One region of the Serratia sp. TSA_198.1 genome, then DNA from elsewhere that is predicted to be linked to it. Evidence: predicted binding sites of a transcription regulator. Region 1 holds the regulator's gene; each other region holds the start of a gene.
What was found. The regulator CRP, encoded in region 1, controls carbon source genes, mostly activating them, when cyclic AMP is high. The targets are predictions, from matches to a motif close to ATGTGANNNNNNTCACAT.
Positions count from the first base shown of each region.

Region 2: a site for CRP is predicted at 2,250-2,267, ahead of aaeR (HTH-type transcriptional activator AaeR). Genes of this name have one in related genera too.
Region 3: a site for CRP is predicted at 2,453-2,470, ahead of ACUTSW_RS14000 (sugar transporter). Genes of this name have one in related genera too.
Region 4: a site for CRP is predicted at 2,400-2,417, ahead of cdd (cytidine deaminase). Genes of this name have one in related genera too.

Region 1 covers NZ_JBQZFP010000007.1:19,023-23,545, forward strand. The annotation lists gene ACUTSW_RS21665 (phosphoribulokinase) at 1-769, shown strand, start outside; gene ACUTSW_RS21670 (OsmC family protein) at 815-1,222, opposite strand; gene crp (cAMP-activated global transcriptional regulator CRP) at 1,602-2,234, shown strand; gene ACUTSW_RS21680 (YccS/YhfK family putative transporter) at 2,289-4,364, shown strand; gene argD (bifunctional acetylornithine/succinyldiaminopimelate transaminase) at 4,403-4,523, opposite strand, start outside.
Region 2 covers NZ_JBQZFP010000004.1:2,720-7,242, reverse strand. The annotation lists gene aaeB (p-hydroxybenzoic acid efflux pump subunit AaeB) at 1-830, opposite strand, end outside; gene aaeA (p-hydroxybenzoic acid efflux pump subunit AaeA) at 830-1,765, opposite strand; gene aaeX (p-hydroxybenzoic acid efflux pump operon protein AaeX) at 1,773-1,976, opposite strand; gene aaeR (HTH-type transcriptional activator AaeR) at 2,285-3,196, shown strand; gene ACUTSW_RS17315 (hypothetical protein) at 3,159-3,536, opposite strand; gene uriH (uridine-preferring nucleoside hydrolase UriH) at 3,744-4,523, shown strand, end outside.
Region 3 covers NZ_JBQZFP010000002.1:565,564-570,086, reverse strand. The annotation lists gene ACUTSW_RS14005 (MFS transporter) at 1-1,195, shown strand, start outside; gene ACUTSW_RS14000 (sugar transporter) at 1,205-2,392, opposite strand; gene ACUTSW_RS13995 (aspartyl/asparaginyl beta-hydroxylase domain-containing protein) at 2,686-3,372, shown strand; gene ACUTSW_RS13990 (ABC transporter ATP-binding protein) at 3,411-4,127, opposite strand; gene ACUTSW_RS13985 (ABC transporter ATP-binding protein) at 4,124-4,523, opposite strand, start outside.
Region 4 covers NZ_JBQZFP010000001.1:1,700,540-1,705,062, reverse strand. The annotation lists gene ACUTSW_RS08110 (NAD-dependent malic enzyme) at 1-1,236, opposite strand, end outside; gene cdd (cytidine deaminase) at 1,458-2,342, opposite strand; gene ACUTSW_RS08100 (CidB/LrgB family autolysis modulator) at 2,480-3,175, opposite strand; gene ACUTSW_RS08095 (CidA/LrgA family protein) at 3,172-3,579, opposite strand; gene ACUTSW_RS08090 (MFS transporter) at 3,718-4,523, opposite strand, start outside.

The sequences.
Region 1 (4,523 bases):
CCGCGCGGCGGAGCTGGAAGGCGACAGCTTCCACCGCTATACCCGGCCGGAAATGGACGCGGCGATCCGCAAAGCGCGCGATCTGGGTCGTCATATCAGCTATTTCGGGCCTGAGGCCAACGACTTCGGTCTGCTGCAACAGAGCTTTATCGAGTACGGCAAGAACGGCACCGGACGGTCGCGCAAGTATCTTCATACCTACGACGAAGCGGTGCCTTATAACCAGGTCCCCGGCACCTTTACACCTTGGGAAGCGCTGCCGGCGCCGACCGACGTGCTGTTCTATGAAGGGTTGCATGGCGGCGTGGTTACCGAACATACCGACGTGGCCAAACATGTCGATCTGCTGGTCGGCGTGGTACCGATCGTTAACCTGGAGTGGATCCAAAAACTGATCCGCGATACCGGCGAGCGCGGGCATTCACGTGAAGCGGTGATGGATTCGGTGGTGCGTTCGATGGAGGATTATATCAACTACATCACGCCGCAGTTCTCGCGCACCCACATCAACTTCCAGCGCGTGCCGACGGTGGATACCTCCAACCCGTTCGCCGCCAAAGCCATCCCTTCACTGGATGAAAGTTTCGTGGTGATTCACTTCCGCGGGCTGGATCAGATCGATTTCCCTTACCTGCTGGCGATGCTGCAAGGCTCTTTTATCTCGCACATCAATACGCTGGTGGTGCCGGGCGGCAAAATGGGGCTGGCGATGGAACTGATCATGGCGCCGCTGGTGCAGCAACTGCTGGAAGGCAAAAAAATCGGGTAATAGGTCGGAGCGCGGCAGTTGGCCGCGCCCCTTTATTCTTGCGCGTTACGCTACGTCGCGGATTTCAAAGCTGTGAGTCACGCTGGCAGCCTTGTTCAGCATCAACGACACCGAGCAGTATTTCTCGGCGGAGAGGTTCACCGCACGTTCAACGATATTGTCGGTCAGACCTTTGCCGGTCACGATAAAATGCAGGTTGATATGGGTAAAGACGCGCGGCACTTCTTCACGCCGTTCGGAGGTCAATTTCACCTCGCAATCACGCACGTCATTACGCCCTTTTTTCAGGATCGACACCACGTCGATAGCGCTGCATCCCCCCACCGACATCAGCACCATTTCCATCGGGCTGGGGGCTTTATCGCCGGCGTTGCCGTCCATCAACACCTGATGGCCAGACGCGGATTCCCCCAGAAACGTCAACCCTTCCACCCACTTAACTCTTGCCTGCATATTGGTCACTCCGATTAATTTCTTAAAATCAGAGTACGCTTTCGCATAGAAACTGGCAACGGAACCTGATGCTGGTCATGCGCAAGCAAGACAACACGAGACACCCGCCTCACTCTGTGCTACAAACAGAGCCGCAATAAATCTTTCCGGGACACTGATTTCAGGGAAACTCCCAGAGAAAGGCTCCTTTACCGGTATGTTAATAGAATGTAGCTTGCAGCTCTCCCGGCAAGTTAATATGCTAGAGCGACAGCGTATATTTATGACACGCCTCAAAACCTGCTGCCAGCCACCCTTAAAACAACGGCGACAGCACGTTTTACAGGGAACTCTGACCCCTGTGACACAAGGCAGCGATAACAACAGAGGATAACAGCGAATGGTTCTCGGCAAACCGCAAACAGACCCTACACTCGAATGGTTCCTGTCTCATTGCCATATCCACAAATATCCATCCAAAAGTACGCTGATTCACCAAGGTGAAAAAGCCGAAACGCTTTACTACATCGTAAAAGGCTCCGTCGCGGTGCTGATTAAAGATGAAGAAGGTAAAGAGATGATCTTGTCCTACCTTAACCAGGGGGATTTCATCGGCGAGCTTGGATTATTTGAAGAAGGCCAGGAGCGTAGCGCCTGGGTCAGGGCGAAAACCGCCTGTGAAGTGGCTGAGATTTCTTACAAGAAATTCCGCCAACTGATTCAGGTCAACCCGGACATCCTGATGCGCCTGTCAGCGCAGATGGCAAGCCGCCTGCAAGTGACCTCAGAGAAAGTGGGTAACCTCGCCTTCCTGGACGTTACCGGTCGCATCGCGCAAACGCTGCTGAACCTGGCGAAACAACCCGATGCCATGACCCACCCAGACGGCATGCAGATCAAAATCACCCGCCAGGAAATTGGTCAGATCGTCGGTTGTTCACGTGAAACCGTCGGCCGCATTCTGAAAATGCTGGAGGATCAAAACCTGATCTCCGCCCACGGCAAAACCATTGTCGTTTACGGCACACGTTAATCACTGAAAAAACGGCGCGATGATTCGCGCCGTTTTTTTATGCCCCGACCGATCATGTGGCGTCGACTGATTTACCACCCGGAAGTCAATTACGCACTGCGGCAAACGCTGGTGCTGTGTCTGCCGGTGCTCTTTGGCCTGCTGATCGGCCACCTGCAACTCGGCCTGCTGTTTTCCCTGGTTCCCGCCTGCTGTAACATCGCCGGGCTGGACACGCCCCACAAACGTTTTTTCAAACGCCTGATCGTCGGCGGCTCACTGTTTGCACTCAGCAGCCTGTTGCTGCAGCAGGCGTTGCTGTGGCAATTGCCGCTGCCGGCGTTGATGCTCGGCCTGGCTCTGCTGCTCGGCGTCAGCGGCGAGATCAGCCCGTTACATGCCCGCCTGCTCCCCGCCGCGTTGATCGCCGCCATCTTTTCTCTCAGCATGGCCGGCACGGTGCCGCTGTGGTACGCCCCCTTACTGTATGTGGTGGGTACCGCCTGGTACGGCCTGTTCACCTGGTTCTGGTTCAAGCTGTGGAAAGAACAGCCGATGCGCGAATCGTTGAGCCAGCTTTATCTGGAACTGGCGGACTACTTCGAAGCCAAGTATTCCCTGTTAACCCAACATACCGATCCGCAAACCGCGTTACCGCCACTGCTGGTGCGCCAGCAAAAAGTGATGGACCTGATCAGCCTGCTGTATCAGCAGCTCAACTTTTTGCCGCACGCCAATAATCTCGAGCAAAAACGCCTGCAGCGAACCTTTCAGGTCGCGCTGGATTTACAAGAACACATTACCGTCAGCCTGCACCTGCCGGAAGAAGTGCAAAAACTGGTGGAGCAGAGCCAGGCCGAGGCGATTATCCGCCGCAATGCGCAGGTGATTGCCGGCCGGCTGCGCACGGTGGCGCACGATATTCTCTATCATCAATACTCCCAGCGCTTCAGTATGACCAACGAGCTGGCAGCATTGGAAAAAGTGGCCGCACAGCACCCCGACAATCCGGTGGGTCAGTTCTGTTACTACCACTTCAGCCGCATCGCTCGCCTGCTGCGCACCCAGCATCCGTTATACCGTCGCGACCTGATGGCCAATCAAAACCGCCTGCCGTTCTGGCCGGCGCTGTTCAGCTACCTGTCGTTTAAATCCAACGCCCTGCGCAATGCGGCACGGCTGGGGGTAATGCTGGCGGCGGGCAGCAGCCTGGGGATGGTTTTCAATCTGCCAAAACCTTACTGGATCCTGCTGACCGTCATGCTGGTGAGCCAGAACGGCTACAATGCCACCCGGGTTCGCATCCAGCACCGTGCGCTCGGCACGTTGGCCGGGCTGGTGATCGCTGCCGGGCTGCTACAGTTGCAAATGCCCGAGGGCGCGACCCTGAGCGTGATGCTGGTCATTACGCTGGCGGCCTATCTGGTTTCGCGTAAAAACTACGGGCTGGCGGTGATTGGCTTTACGGTGACGGCGGTCTATACCCTGCAACTGCTGGCGCTGAACGGCACACATTTCCTGATCCCCCGCCTTATCGACACCCTGATCGGCTGCGTGTTGGTGTTCGGCGGCACCATCTGGCTGTGGCCACAGTGGCAAAGCGGCCTGCTGCGCAAGAACGCCCATCAGGCGCTGGAGAAAGATCAACAGGCACTGCGCCTGCTGCTGGAAGAGCAGGAACCCGATCCCAGCGCGCTGGCCTATGCTCGCATGCAGGTGAACCAGGCGCACAACGCGCTGTTCACCTCATTGAATCAGGCAATGCAGGAGCCGGGGTTTGAATCCAGCTATCTGGCGGATATGCGCCTGTGGGTAACGCACAGTCAGTTTATTGTCGAACACCTGAACGCGATGACCATTCTGGCACGCGAGCACTATATGCTGACGCCCAAGCTGGCGCAGGAGTATCTGCAAACCTGCGAGATAGCGCTGCAAAGCTGCCAGCAGCGGCTGGAGTACGACGGGCCGAGCAGCGGCAACAGCATCATGCAGCCACCGGATTTGCACCCGGAAATGCCGGTTACCGAAATGGAGCGCCACCTGCGCCGCATTCTCTCCCACCTGAGCGTCATGCACACCATTTCGTCGCTGGCCTGGCGCCAGCGCCCGCATCACGGCATCTGGCTGAAACGTAAACTGCGCGATCAATAAGGGCGCCCTGCGGCGCCCCTTGTCATTCCGAGATAAGATTACGCGTTAATCACGTCCTGCACCGCCAGCTCAAACAATGCCATGCCATCGTCGATGTCTTTCAGATCCACAACCAGAGAAGGCGCAAAGCGGATCACATTAGGGCCGGCGTTGAGGATC
Region 2 (4,523 bases), on a different contig from region 1:
ACCATCAGCAGTTCGCGGATATTTTCCTTCACCGCATCCGGGTGATTGAGCAGGATAAGATAGGTCTCGCAAGCCTGAGTAATCAGCGTCAGCGACAGAGTATGCAACGCCCGCACGCGCCGGTTGACCTTCTGCCAGCGCGATGACTCCATCATCAGGTTGCTGCGCATGCCGTTCAGCGCAGTCGTGCTTTTGACCAGATTGCTCCAGGCGCGGTCAATGTCTTCTTTCTCGGCATTACTGACGCACATCTGCATCAGCAAATACTGATCCACCAGCAGCTTGTCTACCGCCCGATCGATATCCAGTTTGATCGAACGCGGCGAGAACAGCAGGTCCGCCAGCACCGCGCTGACGATCCCCAGCACAATCTCGCTGCAGCGTTCAATAGCGAACTGCGGCGCCTCCAGCAGATGGGCTTCGCTGGTAGCGACAGTGACGATGATGATCAGCGCGGTATAACCGGCAAGCCCCCAGGCGTAGGAGTTTTCAACCTTGATCAGCGAAGAGATCCAGGTACAAAACCCAGCCCACATACAACACAGCAGCAGCATCACCACCGGCGCACGCGCGGTGGTGACGATAATCACCAGGCCGACGAAACAGCCGATAAAAGTACCGATAATGCGCAACCAGCCGCGGTGGCGAATGGCGCCGGAGAACGGCTCGCCACCCGCCGCAAAGGCCGGGCCGGCGGCCACGATGGCGGCGGTCATCGCCGACCAGCGCGGGGTTTCCAAATTGAGATGGAAACCGACAAACAGGGCAAACACAATCGCGAAGCTGAGCTTGAAAGCGAATCTCAGCCGAATAAACGTTGGGCTATTCATTAGCCAAACTCACGTAGCCGATGCATCAGGCGAACAAAAGGCGAGCCGCTGTCGGCCTTGCGATCGTTCTTGCCGGTGATCACCACGGTTGCGGTGGTGCCGGCCGGGTACGGATGCAACTGGTCTTTGTCGTCCAGCAGGATTTTAACCGGTACGCGCTGCGCCAGACGCACCCACTCCAGGTTGCTGTCGATAGACGCCAACCCTTTGCTGTTCACGGTGCTGCTGCTGTTGTTAACGGCGGCGGCCACGCTGTCGACGGTGCCGTGCATGATGCGGTTGCTGCCCAGTGGGGTGATTTCCACACGGTCGCCCTTGTTCAGGCCATTCAGCTTGGTTTCTTCCAGATAGGCCAGAATGTAGAAGGTGTTTTTCTTCACCAGCGCCACAGCGACTGAGCCGCGGGTAATGTATTCACCGCTGTGGACGTTCAGGTTGGTGACCCAGCCGTCGGCCGGCGCACGTACCGTGGTACGCTCCAGATCCAGTTGCGCCAGCTCGCGGGTCGCCACGGCTTTCGCCAACTGATGCTGCACGGTTTGCAGCACGTTGTTCGCCTGGTCGATCTCTTCTTGCGACATCGCCTGTACGCCCAAACGCACGCGACGGCCGGCTTCACGTTTTTTCTCCGCCGCCAGCGTCTGATAATAGGCAACATCGGCGCTGGCTTCCGCCAAGGCCTGCTCATAGCGCGGCCGGTCGATAACGAATAGCACCTGCCCTTTTTTCACCAGTTGGTTATCCACCACCGGCACGTCGGTCAGCAGGCCGGTGACGTCCGGCGCTATCGCCACTACGTCGGCGGTAAACTTGGCGTCACGCGTCCAGGGGGATTCGGTGTAAAACACCCAGGCTTTGAATACGGCGACGATCGCTAACAGGACCAGAAACAAAGTGATCGCGATTCGAACTATTTTTATTGAGAAATTTTTCACAGCGACCTCAAACGAAAAGACGTGAAATCAGATAGAACAGACAGCAATACAGCGCAGTATTAAACAGCGCCGGATGCCAGACAAAATCGTAAATCCCGGTGGGTTGCAGCAGGCGGCGCAGCAAGAAAAACAGCGCCAGCGATACCAGCAACTCAAAAAATACCGGGGGAAACGACAGTCCGAAGATGACCATAACCGGAAGCAAACTCATCCATTTTTCCTTATTGTTCACTGCACCGGGCGTTACCCTTTCTTCTCATTCACATTCTCTTTACATGTTAGCTGACGCGCACCACAAATTTCGGCCCAGACAGGTCAGGAACCTGAAAAAAGGATAAACTCAGGGGCATACATCCGCGATAGGGATTGCGAGGATATCGGAGGGATCGGCCAAAGCTGCTCTGCCGACCGCACTCACGCGTTGGTAAGGTCTTTCCACCCGACCGGTTTATATTAGCGTGCTTACTATCAACCTATCAACAATCTGTGATCTAAATCACTTTTAAGCCAGAGTGAATAATGGAAAGACTAAAACGGATGTCGGTGTTCGCAAAAGTCGTTGAATGCGGGTCGTTTACGGCGGCGGCGCGCCAGCTTGATATGAGCGTTTCGTCTATCAGCCAGACCGTCTCCAAACTGGAGAATGAGCTGCAGGTCAAGCTGCTCAACCGCAGCACGCGCCGCATTGGCCTGACGGAAGCCGGGAAAATTTACTATCAGGGCTGCCGCCGCATGCTGCAGGAAGTGAGCGAGGTGCACGAACAGCTGTACGCGTTTAACAATACGCCGACCGGCACGCTGCGCATCGGCAGTTCGTCCACCATGGCGCAAAACGTGCTGGCGACCATGACCGCCGATATGCTGAAGGAATATCCCGGTCTAACGGTGAACCTGGTGACCGGTATTCCGGCGCCGGACCTGATTGCCGACGGGCTGGACGTGGTGATCCGCACCGGCGCGCTGCAAGATTCCAGTCTGTTCTCCAAACGCCTCGGTTCAATGCCGATGGTGATATGCGCCGCTAAAAGTTACCTCAGCCAGCACGGCACGCCGCAGAAACCCAGCGACATGGTCAACTTTTCCTGGCTGGAATACAGCGTGCGGCCGGACAGCGAATTCGAGCTGATAGCCCCCGAAGGCATCACCACGCGCATCTCGCCGCAAGGGCGCTTTGTCACCAACGATTCGCAAACCATGATCCGCTGGCTGAAAGCCGGGGCCGGCATCGCCTATGCACCGCTGATGTGGGTGATCGAAGAGATCAAACGCGGCGAGATCGAGATCCTGTTCAAAAGCTATCACTCGGATCCTCGCCCGGTATACGCCCTGTACACCGAGAAAGACAAGCTGCCGCTTAAGGTGCAGGTGTGCATCGACTACCTCACGGAGTACTTCAAGCGCGTGGCGGAAGTCTATCAGGGCTACCGCTGATCAGAAAACGGCGCGCCAGAGCGCCAAGCAGCAACAGCGCCAGCATGCCCAGCCCCCAGATTAACCAAACGGCGTAGCCCGCCCAGGTGAGCAACAACGGGAAAGAGCCGGCCAGCCAGCGCCCCAGTTCTTGCAGCATCGGCAACCAGCCCTCCAGCAGCGCCTGCGGCACCAGGCTGAGCAAGCCGGTAAACTGGGGCGCCAACTGCGCAGAGCCGTTCTCCGCCATGCCCACCAGTGCAGGTAACCAGCCCAGCACGCCGGAGACGCCCCAGGCCAGCAGCGTCCATAACCCCATTGCCGCCAGCACGGCAGCCAGCGCCCATCCGTTCTTTGTCATGATTTCCCCCCTTTCTGTGTCGCACTAAGCAGCAATGTAAACCATGGACTCCACTCCAGGGTAAAGCGCCGGCGAGGGGATTTACGTTTACTTACACCGCGACATTGGCAATGCTTTGATGCGATTAACAAAAGCACCATTGGCATTACTCCTCTCTGCAACGCTGCGCTATGCTGCGGGCACCTCTCCTCTGCATCAGGAATAAAAATGAAAAAAATCATACTGGATTGCGACCCTGGGCATGACGACGCCATTGCCTTGCTGCTGGCCTGGGGCAACCCGCAGATCGAACTGCTGGCGGTCACCACCGTGGTCGGCAACCAGACGCTGGATAAGGTCACCCGCAACGCGCTGGCCGTCGCGCGTATCGCCAATATCACCGGCGTCCCCTTTGCCGCCGGCTGCCCGCGCCCGCTGGTGCGGCAGATTGAGGTAGCGCCCGATATTCACGGTGAGTCCGGCCTTGACGGCCCGGCACTGCCGGAGCCGACCCTGACGCTGGAGCCGCGCCATGCGGTGGACTTGATCATCGATACACTGATGGCGCATCCGCCGGGTAGCGTGACGCTGGTGCCGACCGGCGGCCTAACCAACATTGCCATGGCGGTGCGCAAAGAACCGCGCATCGCCGAGCGGGTAAAGGAAGTGGTGCTGATGGGCGGCGGCTATCACGTGGGCAACTGGAGCGCGGTGGCGGAGTTCAATATCAAGATCGACCCTGAAGCGGCGCACATCGTGTTTAATGAAAAGTGGCCACTGACCATGGTCGGGCTGGACCTGACCCATCAGGCGCTCGCCACGCCGGAGGTGTGCGAACGCATTGCCGCCATCGGCACCGGGCCGGCGAAATTCGTCGGCGAGCTGCTCGCGTTCTTCGGCAAGATGTACCAACAGGCGCAGGGATTTAGCGCACCGCCGGTACATGACCCTTGCGCGGTCGCCTACGTGATCGACCCTGAAGTGATGACGGTGCGAAAGGTGCCGGTG
Region 3 (4,523 bases), on a different contig from region 1:
GCAAGGTCTGGCCGGCGCGGCCGCTTTCGCCGGTGCCATGTCATCGTTGGCGCAGACCTTCCACGGGCCGGTTCGCACCCGGGTATTCAGCCTGCTGGGCACCACGTTCGGCATTGGCCTGGCTTTCGGGCCGCTGGCATCCGGCTGGCTGGTGGTTACGGCAGGCTGGCAATGGGTGTTTATCGCCACCGCGTTGATTGCCGTTGTGGGGTTTGCGCTGGTGCTGTTCGCGGTCATCGAGTCCCGCAATCCTCATGCGACGGGGCTGGACTGGCCCGGCGCGATCAGTTTCACCGCTGCGCTGACGTTATTCACCTACGCGATCCTGCTCGCGCCGGAAAACGGCTGGCGCAGCCTGTCGGTAGCCGGTTCATTATTGTTATCCCTGGGGGTGTTTATTGGCTTCGTGCTGATTGAACGGCGGGTGGCGCGGCCGATGCTCGATTTGACCTTGTTCCGCAGCCCCCGCTTTATTGGGGTTCAGGTACTGGCCGCCTCACCGGCATTCTTTTTTGTGGTGCTGATCGTCATGCTGCCGGGGCGCTTTATCGGCATTGACGGGCAGAGCGCATTCGAGGCCGGCAAAACCATGATTGCCCTGGCGGCGCCCTTGCTGATAGTGCCCTTTATCGCGGCACTGTTGGCGCGGCGTTTTACCTCTGGCCTGCTCTCCGGCGTCGGGTTGCTGCTGACCGCCGCAGGATTGGCCTGGCTCGGTCATGGGTTAACGGAAGATAGCGGTAACGGCCTGATAGTACCGATGCTGTTGATCGGCACCGGTATCGGCCTGCCCTGGGGATTGATGGATGCGATGGCGGTCAGCGTGGTGGAAAAAGAGCGGGCGGGTATGGCTACCGGCATTTTCAACGCGGTACGTGTCTCAGCCGATGGCATCGCCATCGCGATTGCCGGCGCGGTGCTCGCCTTGCTGATTCAGGGTGGCCTGCTTGACGCACTGTCCGGCGCTGCCGGTACGCACTCCATCACCGAGGCGGCCAACCGCGCGGCGCTGGGCGATCTCGACCACGCCGCCGCATTGCTGCCCAGCCAACGCCGGCTAACGCTGCAGATCTATGATCAGGCGTTCCGCACCCTGCTTTATCTGCTGGCCGTTGGCGCAGCCGGCACCGCATTGCTGGTGTTTATGTTATTAGGCCGTTTGCATGCGCATGACGGCGCGGCACAAGAAAAGTAAACGCAGCCGTCAGGCCCGATGCTGCAATAAACGCTCGCTGCGATAGAAGCTGAACAGGCACCAGCCCAGAGCAATCAACGCCAGCGGTGCGCCGACAAAGCCGATGTTGCCCATGCCCAGGTGCAGGCTGACCTGATTGCCCAACAGCGCACCCGCGCCGATACCGAAATTGTACAACCCGGAGTAGATAGACATCGCAACGTCGGTGGCGTCTGGCGCCAGGTTCAATACCTTGGCCTGCATCGACAGGCCAATCGCCATAATCGCCACGCCCCATACCGCAAACAACAGCGTCAGGTGGGTTTCGTCACCGGAGGCCGGCAGCAGCAGCAGCAGGCTCAACATCAACAATGCGATGGCACCGATGAAAAAGCCCGACGGGAAACGTTCGCTGAAACGACTGAACAGCAGGCTGCCGAAAATGCCGGCGGCCCCGAACAGCAACAGCATCAGGGTGGTGAAGTTTTCCGACAGCCCGGCCACGGTCTGGATAAAGGGTTCGATATAGCTATAGGCGGCAAAATGCGCCGTCACCACGATAATGGTCAGCATATACAGGCGAACCAGCGCCGGGCGCTTAAACAGGACCGGCACGCTGGCCAGGGAGCCGGAATGCTCGCTTTTCAGTATCGGTAACAGACGCCACAGCAGCGCCAGCGCGAAAGTGGCGCAGACCGCGATGCCGATAAAGGTCATGCGCCACCCCAGCAGTTGGCCGACGATGCGCCCCAACGGCAGGCCAAGCACCATCGCCAGTGCGGTTCCGCCCGCCAGCATGCTCAACGCGTGCGCTTTCTTGCCTGCAGGGGCCACGCGAATCGCCAGCGAGGCGGTGATCGACCAGAATACCGAGTGGGCCAGCGCGACCCCGGCGCGGGAAATCACCAGCGTGGTGAAGTTCCACGCCACGGCGGTCAACACATGGCTGGCGATAAACAGAACAAACACCCCGATCAGCAGTTTGCGGCGCTCAATCTTGCTGGTCAGCAGCATGCACGCCAGTGAAGCGGCGGCGACGATCCAGGCGTAAATCGTGATGATCAACCCGACCTGCTCGGTTTGCATCGAGAAGCTTTGGGCGATATCGCTCAATAACCCGACCGGAATAAACTCGGTGGTATTGAAGATAAAGGCCGAAATGGCGAGGACAACCACGCGCAACCAGGCGGTCGAGCGCGAGACGTGGGTGTGTTCCATATTTAACGGGGTCCGGACAGAGGCGAGCAGTAGCGATATTTTAACCAACCGCCGATTAAAATGCGATATGCGTCACATTTTTATTGTGCTGTATTTTTCGACAACCTGCTGCCGAACTGGAACACCCGTTACCGGTCAATCCTCCGGGCCGATCCCCCGCTTCACCCCGCCTGTCTCAGCACAGGCCGCTGCCACTCCCGCATGACGAAATGCTGTGCTAATCTGTTGAACCCATACCTTTTTTCTCACAGTATTTGATCACCCGGCAGTCGCACCTTATTAACGAGGAAACCATGTCATTCATCTATGATTGGGCAGTGCTGCGGTTACGCGGTATTTACGATCGCCGCATCTCCGGCGCGCCGGTGCTCGATAGCGATCGCCTGTTCCCCGACGCACAACGTTTTACCGCAGCCTGGCCGCAGATACGTGATGAGGCACTGAGCGTTGCCCAGGATCTGCGCAATATCCCGCGTTTTCACGAGATCATGAGCGAACAGGCGTCGATCTCCGCCAATGACGCGCGCGACTGGCGGATGTTTATCATGCAGGCCTATGGCCAGCCGATAACCCGCAATCTTGAACGCTGCCCGACGCTTGCCGAATTGATCGCCACCTCACCGGATGTGCTTTCCGCTTCGCTGTCTTTCCTGGCGCCCGGCAAACAGGTGCCGGCGCACCGTGGCCCGTTTCGCGGCATTCTGCGCGGTTATCTGGTGCTGTCGATGCCCAAACGGGCCGACGGCGTTCCCGCTGCGGTGCTGAAAGTCGATGGGCGCGAATACCGGTTGAACGAGGGAGAATTTATGCTGTGGGACGATACCTTCGAACACGAAGTGTGGAATGACAGCGAGGAAGTACGCACCGTGCTGCTGCTGGATATTCGCCGCCGCGATTTGCCCGCCGGCCTGCGTTGGTTGTCCAACGGCATCATCGCGCTGGTGCGGCTGAACGTACGCTGGATCCAACGCCAGTTTTGAACGCTGGCCGGGAGCCTCCTGGCCCCCGGCCTGAGGGTTCAAATCCCGCCCAGATAGGCTTTCCTCACCTCCTGATTGCTCAACAACTCCGCACCGCTGCCGGTCAGACGAATTTGGCCGTTGACCATCACATAGCCGCGATCGGAGAGTTTCAGCGCATGGTTGGCATTTTGTTCCACCAGAAACAGCGTCATGCCGCCACGGGTCAGCTCGCGCAGAATACTGAAGATCTGTTTGACGATAATCGGCGCCAGGCCCAGGCTCGGCTCATCCAGCAGCAGCAGCTTCGGCCGGCTCATCAGCGCACGGGCGATGGCCAACATTTGCTGCTCACCGCCGGACATGGTCATCGCACGCTGGTTGCGCCGCTCCTTCAGGCGCGGGAACAGATCGAACATGCGTTGCAAATCTTCATCCACATAACGGTTGCCGACAGTAATAGTGCCCATCAGCAGGTTTTCCTCCACGCTCATATCCGGGAAAATACGCCGCCCTTCGGGCGCCTGGGCGATGCCGCTGCTGGCCACGTAATGGGTGGAGCGCCGGCTGATATCTTCGCCGCAAAACAAGATCTGCCCGCCGCTGATGCGCGGCTGGCCGAAAATTGACATCAGCAGCGTGGATTTCCCCGCGCCGTTGGCACCGATCAGCGCTACCGTTTCCCCTTCGTTCACCTGCAACGACACTTGCTGCAACGCCTGGATCGGGCCATAAAACACGTCTACGTCGCGAAACTCCAACATCGCATTGCTCATCCCGCCAGCTCCTCTTCATCTGCGCCAAGGTAAGCGGCGATCACCGTGTCGTTATGCTGAATTTCTTTCGGCGTACCCTCGGCGATGACGTCGCCGTGATCGAGCACAATCACCCGATCGGAGATCTCCATCACCATGCCCATATCGTGTTCGATCAACAGCACCGTAATGCCGTGATGCTGGCGCAGAAAACGGATAATGCGGCTCAGCGTCGCCGTCTCCACCGGGTTCAGCCCGGCGGCCGGTTCGTCGAGACAAATCATCTCCGGCGTGGTGCACATGGCGCGGGCAATCTCCAGCCGCCGCTGCTGGCCGTAGGACATCTCCCCCGCCAGCCGGTTGGCGCAGTCCGTCAGCTCCACCACCTCCAGCCAGTAGAAGGCGCGGTTCAGCGCG
Region 4 (4,523 bases), on a different contig from region 1:
GATCGGACGCGGACAATGCTTGTGCATTTCGCGGATCAGCTCTTCGGTAAACAGGCCCGGCTGGCCGGAAACGCCGATCAAAATGCTCGGTTTGGCGTTACGCACTACGTCCAGCAGCGAGATAGCGTCGCTGGAGGTCTGCCATGAAGCCAGGTTCTCGCTCTTTTGCACCAGTTTGCTCTGGAAATCGAGCAGGTTGGGCAGTTTGTCGGTCAGCAGGCCGAAACGGTCCACCATGAAGACCCGGGCGCGCGCTTCGGCTTCGCTCAATCCTTCAGATTTCATCTGCGCGATAATCTGCTCGGCGATGCCGCAACCGGCTGAACCGGCGCCAAGGAAGGTCACGGTTTGGTCGCGCAACTGGCTGCCGGCGGCGCGGCTGGCGGCGATCAGGCTGCCAAGGGTGACCGCTGCGGTGCCCTGAATATCGTCGTTGAAGCAGCAAATCTCATCGCGATAGCGGTTCAGCAGCGGAGTGGCGTTGTTCTGCGCGAAGTCTTCGAACTGCAGCAGCACATTTGGCCAGCGGCGTTTTACGGCCTGAATGAACTCTTCGACAAAGGCGTGGTATTCATCGCCGGAGATGCGCGGGTGGCGCCAGCCCATGTACAGCGGATCGTTAAGGCGCTGCGGGTTGTTGGTGCCAACGTCCAGCACTACCGGCAGAGTGTAGGCCGGGCTGATGCCGCCACAGGCGGTATACAGCGACAGCTTGCCGATAGGAATGCCCATGCCGCCGATGCCCTGATCGCCCAAGCCGAGAATACGCTCACCGTCGGTGACTACGATCACTTTGACGTTTTGCTTGGTGGCGTTTTGCAGCATATCGTCGATGCGATCGCGGTTTGGGTAGGAGATAAACAACCCGCGCGCGCGGCGGTAGATGTCGGAGAAATGCTCACAGGCTTCACCGACCGTCGGGGTGTAGATGATAGGCATCATCTCGCTCAGATGCGCGTCCAGCAGGCGGTAAAACAGGGTTTCGTTGGTATCCTGGATGTTGCGCAGATAGATGTGTTTGTCGTTATCGTTCTTGAAATCCTGATACTGACGATAGGCGCGCTCAACCTGCTCTTCGATGGTTTCCACCGCTTCAGGCAGTAAACCATGCAGGTTGAAATGGCTGCGTTCATCTTCAGTGAAGGCGCTGCCTTTGTTCAGCAGCGGAAATTCCAGCAGAATCGGGCCGGCGTAAGGGATGTAGAGGGGGCGTTTGCTTTCGTATTCAAGTTCCATTGTTTTGCTCTTCAACGTATCGGATAGCTTTTATGATGCCGATCCTAAAAGATCGGGAAAATATGTACAGCAATTGTTATCGGATCATGAGGTAAATTGGCGTAATTATCGACGATCACGTCCTAATTTAACTAAAGAAAGTGTTTTAAGACGTGAATGCCATTGTAATCGGCTTACGGGGCTGTTAACAGCGGCGCCGGGCGGCACCGCCGTGATCGGGATTAGAAAGTGATGCGACTGACGTCTTGGCAACCCAGCGCTTCCAGCGTGGCGCGGGTTGCATCCCACTGGGTGAGGATAGCGGTTTGCGGCTCGGCCAGTACCGCGCGGCGGATTTTCTGGCAGTCGCTTCCGGAGACGTTCAGCAGAATCAACGCGGCCTGCAGCGGCGGCAGGCTCGGGTTAAAGGCGGCGTTCTCCGCATAGCGCCCGGCGTAAATCGTGCCGTCTTCGGCCTCCAGTGCGACACCGCTGTGGGCGTTGCTGTAGGGGGCATGGCTTTGGTTAGCGGCGGCCAGCGCGGCTTTCTCCAGTTCGTCAGACAGCGTCAACTGGTAGCCCTGATCGACCCGGTCCATCAGCAGCGTGGCGATATCCAGATCTTTCGGGCCGAATGAATCCGGCAGATAGTCGCCAAGCGTGGCAGGCTCACGGCCGGGCAGGCGAATTTGCAGGCCGCTGCCGCTGTTCAGTTCGTTCATAAACTGGCGGCAGTGGCCGCAAGGCGTGTAGTTAACGGTGATGGAGACCAGGCCAGATTCACCGCGCAGCCAGGCGTGGGTCACGGCACACTGTTCTGCATGAATGGTTTGTTGCATCGGCGCACCGCTGAATTCCATATTGGCGCCAAAATAGAGATTGCCGCTCTGGCCGCGGGCAATGGCACCGACGTGGAAATGGGAGATCGGCGTTAACGAGCAGGCCGCCGCCAAAGGCAGCAGGGCAAATGCCAGAGCATCATCATCCAGCCCGCAGCGCTGCTTGATCGCGTCTACCTGCTCCGCGCTGAACATGGCCGGGAAATCAGGCGCATCAAAATAAGGCAGCAGGACGGATTGCAATGTCGCGGACAGTTCGCCGAAAGCGGTGTGAAAACGCGGGTGCATAGAAAATCTCTCTACAGGTTAACGGGATAACATTTTAGGCAGCCTTGAAGTAATAAAGTGTGACTTATATCTCTTTATTGATGAAATCACTGCAATGAAAACGATAAATGCGAGATGTATCGCAAGTTTCCAACCCTTTAACCGAACAGATGCAGCAGCACCGGGAAGACAAAGGGCGCCAGCAGAGAAGTAATAATCCCGCAGATCACCAGCGCCAGCGAGCTGAAAGCGCCTTCCTGATAGTCCATTTCCGCACAACGTGCCGTGCCTATGGCATGCGAAGCGGTGCCCATCGCCAGGCCGCGTGCCGAACGGGTGGTGATTTTCAGCATTCTGAACAGCGAATGGCCAAATACCGAACCGAAGATGCCGGCGAAAATAACGCAGACGGCGCTGATTGCGGGGATGCCGCCAAGGGATCCCGCTACCGCCATGGCGATCGGCGTAGTGACGGATTTCGGCATGATTGATGCGGCAATTTCCGGCGTTGCGCCCATCCACAACGCGATGGCGCCGCCGCTGATCATCGCCGTCATGCTGCCGATAAAGCACACTGCGATAATCGACTTCCAGCGAGCGCGGATCTGATGCAACTGCTCATACAGCGGGAAGGCCAGCGCCACCACCGCCGGTTGCAGCAAGTCGTTGAGAATTTTGCTGCCCTGAAAATAGCGTTCATAGGGAACGCCGGTCAGCAGTAGCAGGGGAATGATCACCGCCATGGAAACCAGCAGCGGGTTCAGCAGCGGCATCTTCAGCCGCTGAGCCAGCCAGCGAGCCGCGAAGTAGACCAACAGTGTCAACGGCAATGACCACCAGATTTCATGGATCATTTTTTACCCTCCGCAGGATCGTCACTGCCGATGATTTTACGTTCACGGTGAAAATAATGAGAGGTGCAGGCGACGACGATCAGCACCATCAGGGTGCTGATAACGCAGGAAACCACCAGCGGGCTGAGATGTTCGATGATTTGGTCGTAATAGTTCATCACGCCGACGCCAATCGGCACGAACAGCAGCACCATATAACGGATCAGCAGATGACAGCCGGGCTTGACCCACTTCGCCGGCAAAATTTGGCTGGAGAGCAGGGCAAACAGGATTAGCATGCCGATAATGCTACCGGGAATGGCGATCGGCAGTAGCGCCGCGATGGCATTGCCGGCAAACAAGCAGAGGTAGATAAGGACGATTGCCCTCAGGTATTTCCAGCACAGTGTAAGCACGTTGGCCATCACCTTTTCCCGTTTAACTGATGTATTCATCATACAATTAAACTGTGATCTGCGCCACAAATCACACCATGAATTCTCTCTATGACATTCATGCCCGTTGGGCAGGTTGGCAGCACCGGCTAAAGGTCGCGCGCAGTCTTATTCCACGTAGGTGGCAATAGAGTTCGGTTGCTGTTTCTGCGCCAGCCGGTGGCCGAGGAAAAAGAATAGCAGGCTCAATAACGCGGCGGCAATCAACATCAGGAACATCAATGGCGGTGCGGCGTAGCTGAGGATAAAACCGCAAAGCACCGGGTTGATGGCGCCCCCCAACGCACTGAGATTTTGCACGCCGTAGTAGCTGCCCTTCAGATGCGCAGGTGCGATAAAGTCGATAAACATATATTCCACCGGGATAACGATAATCTCCCCCAGCGTGAATATCGCCATGGCCACGGCCCACAGCCAGACGGATTGCCCTGCCAGCATGAAACCGATCAGCCCGACAATGAAAAAGAGTGTGCCCAGCGCCAGCCAGCGCAGCATGTTTTCCTGACGCATGCCCCGGCTCAGCAAATACTGCAACGCGATGACGATACAGGCATTGACGATCATCACCATGCCAATGATTTTGTACGCGAATTCGGCGTTCGATACGATAATCAGGTATTGCGACAGATAGCCGGTGAACTGGCCGAAAACGACAGCCCCCAGCGTACTGCCGAGCGTAAAGTAAATCAGCCGACGATCGCTGCGCAGGATGGACAGCGTCTGACGAAAATCAGGCAATGTGGTCGGCGCGGATTCGGCGGACGCAGGTTGCCTTGGGTGCAACTGCCCACGCAGACGAACACTCAGTGTCGCCACCGTCAATAAGGCCAGCCCACCGGAGAGGTAGAACGGCAGCAGCGGGTTCAGCCCGGCCACCATAACGCCCAGCGATGACCCCACAGCCCAGCCGACAT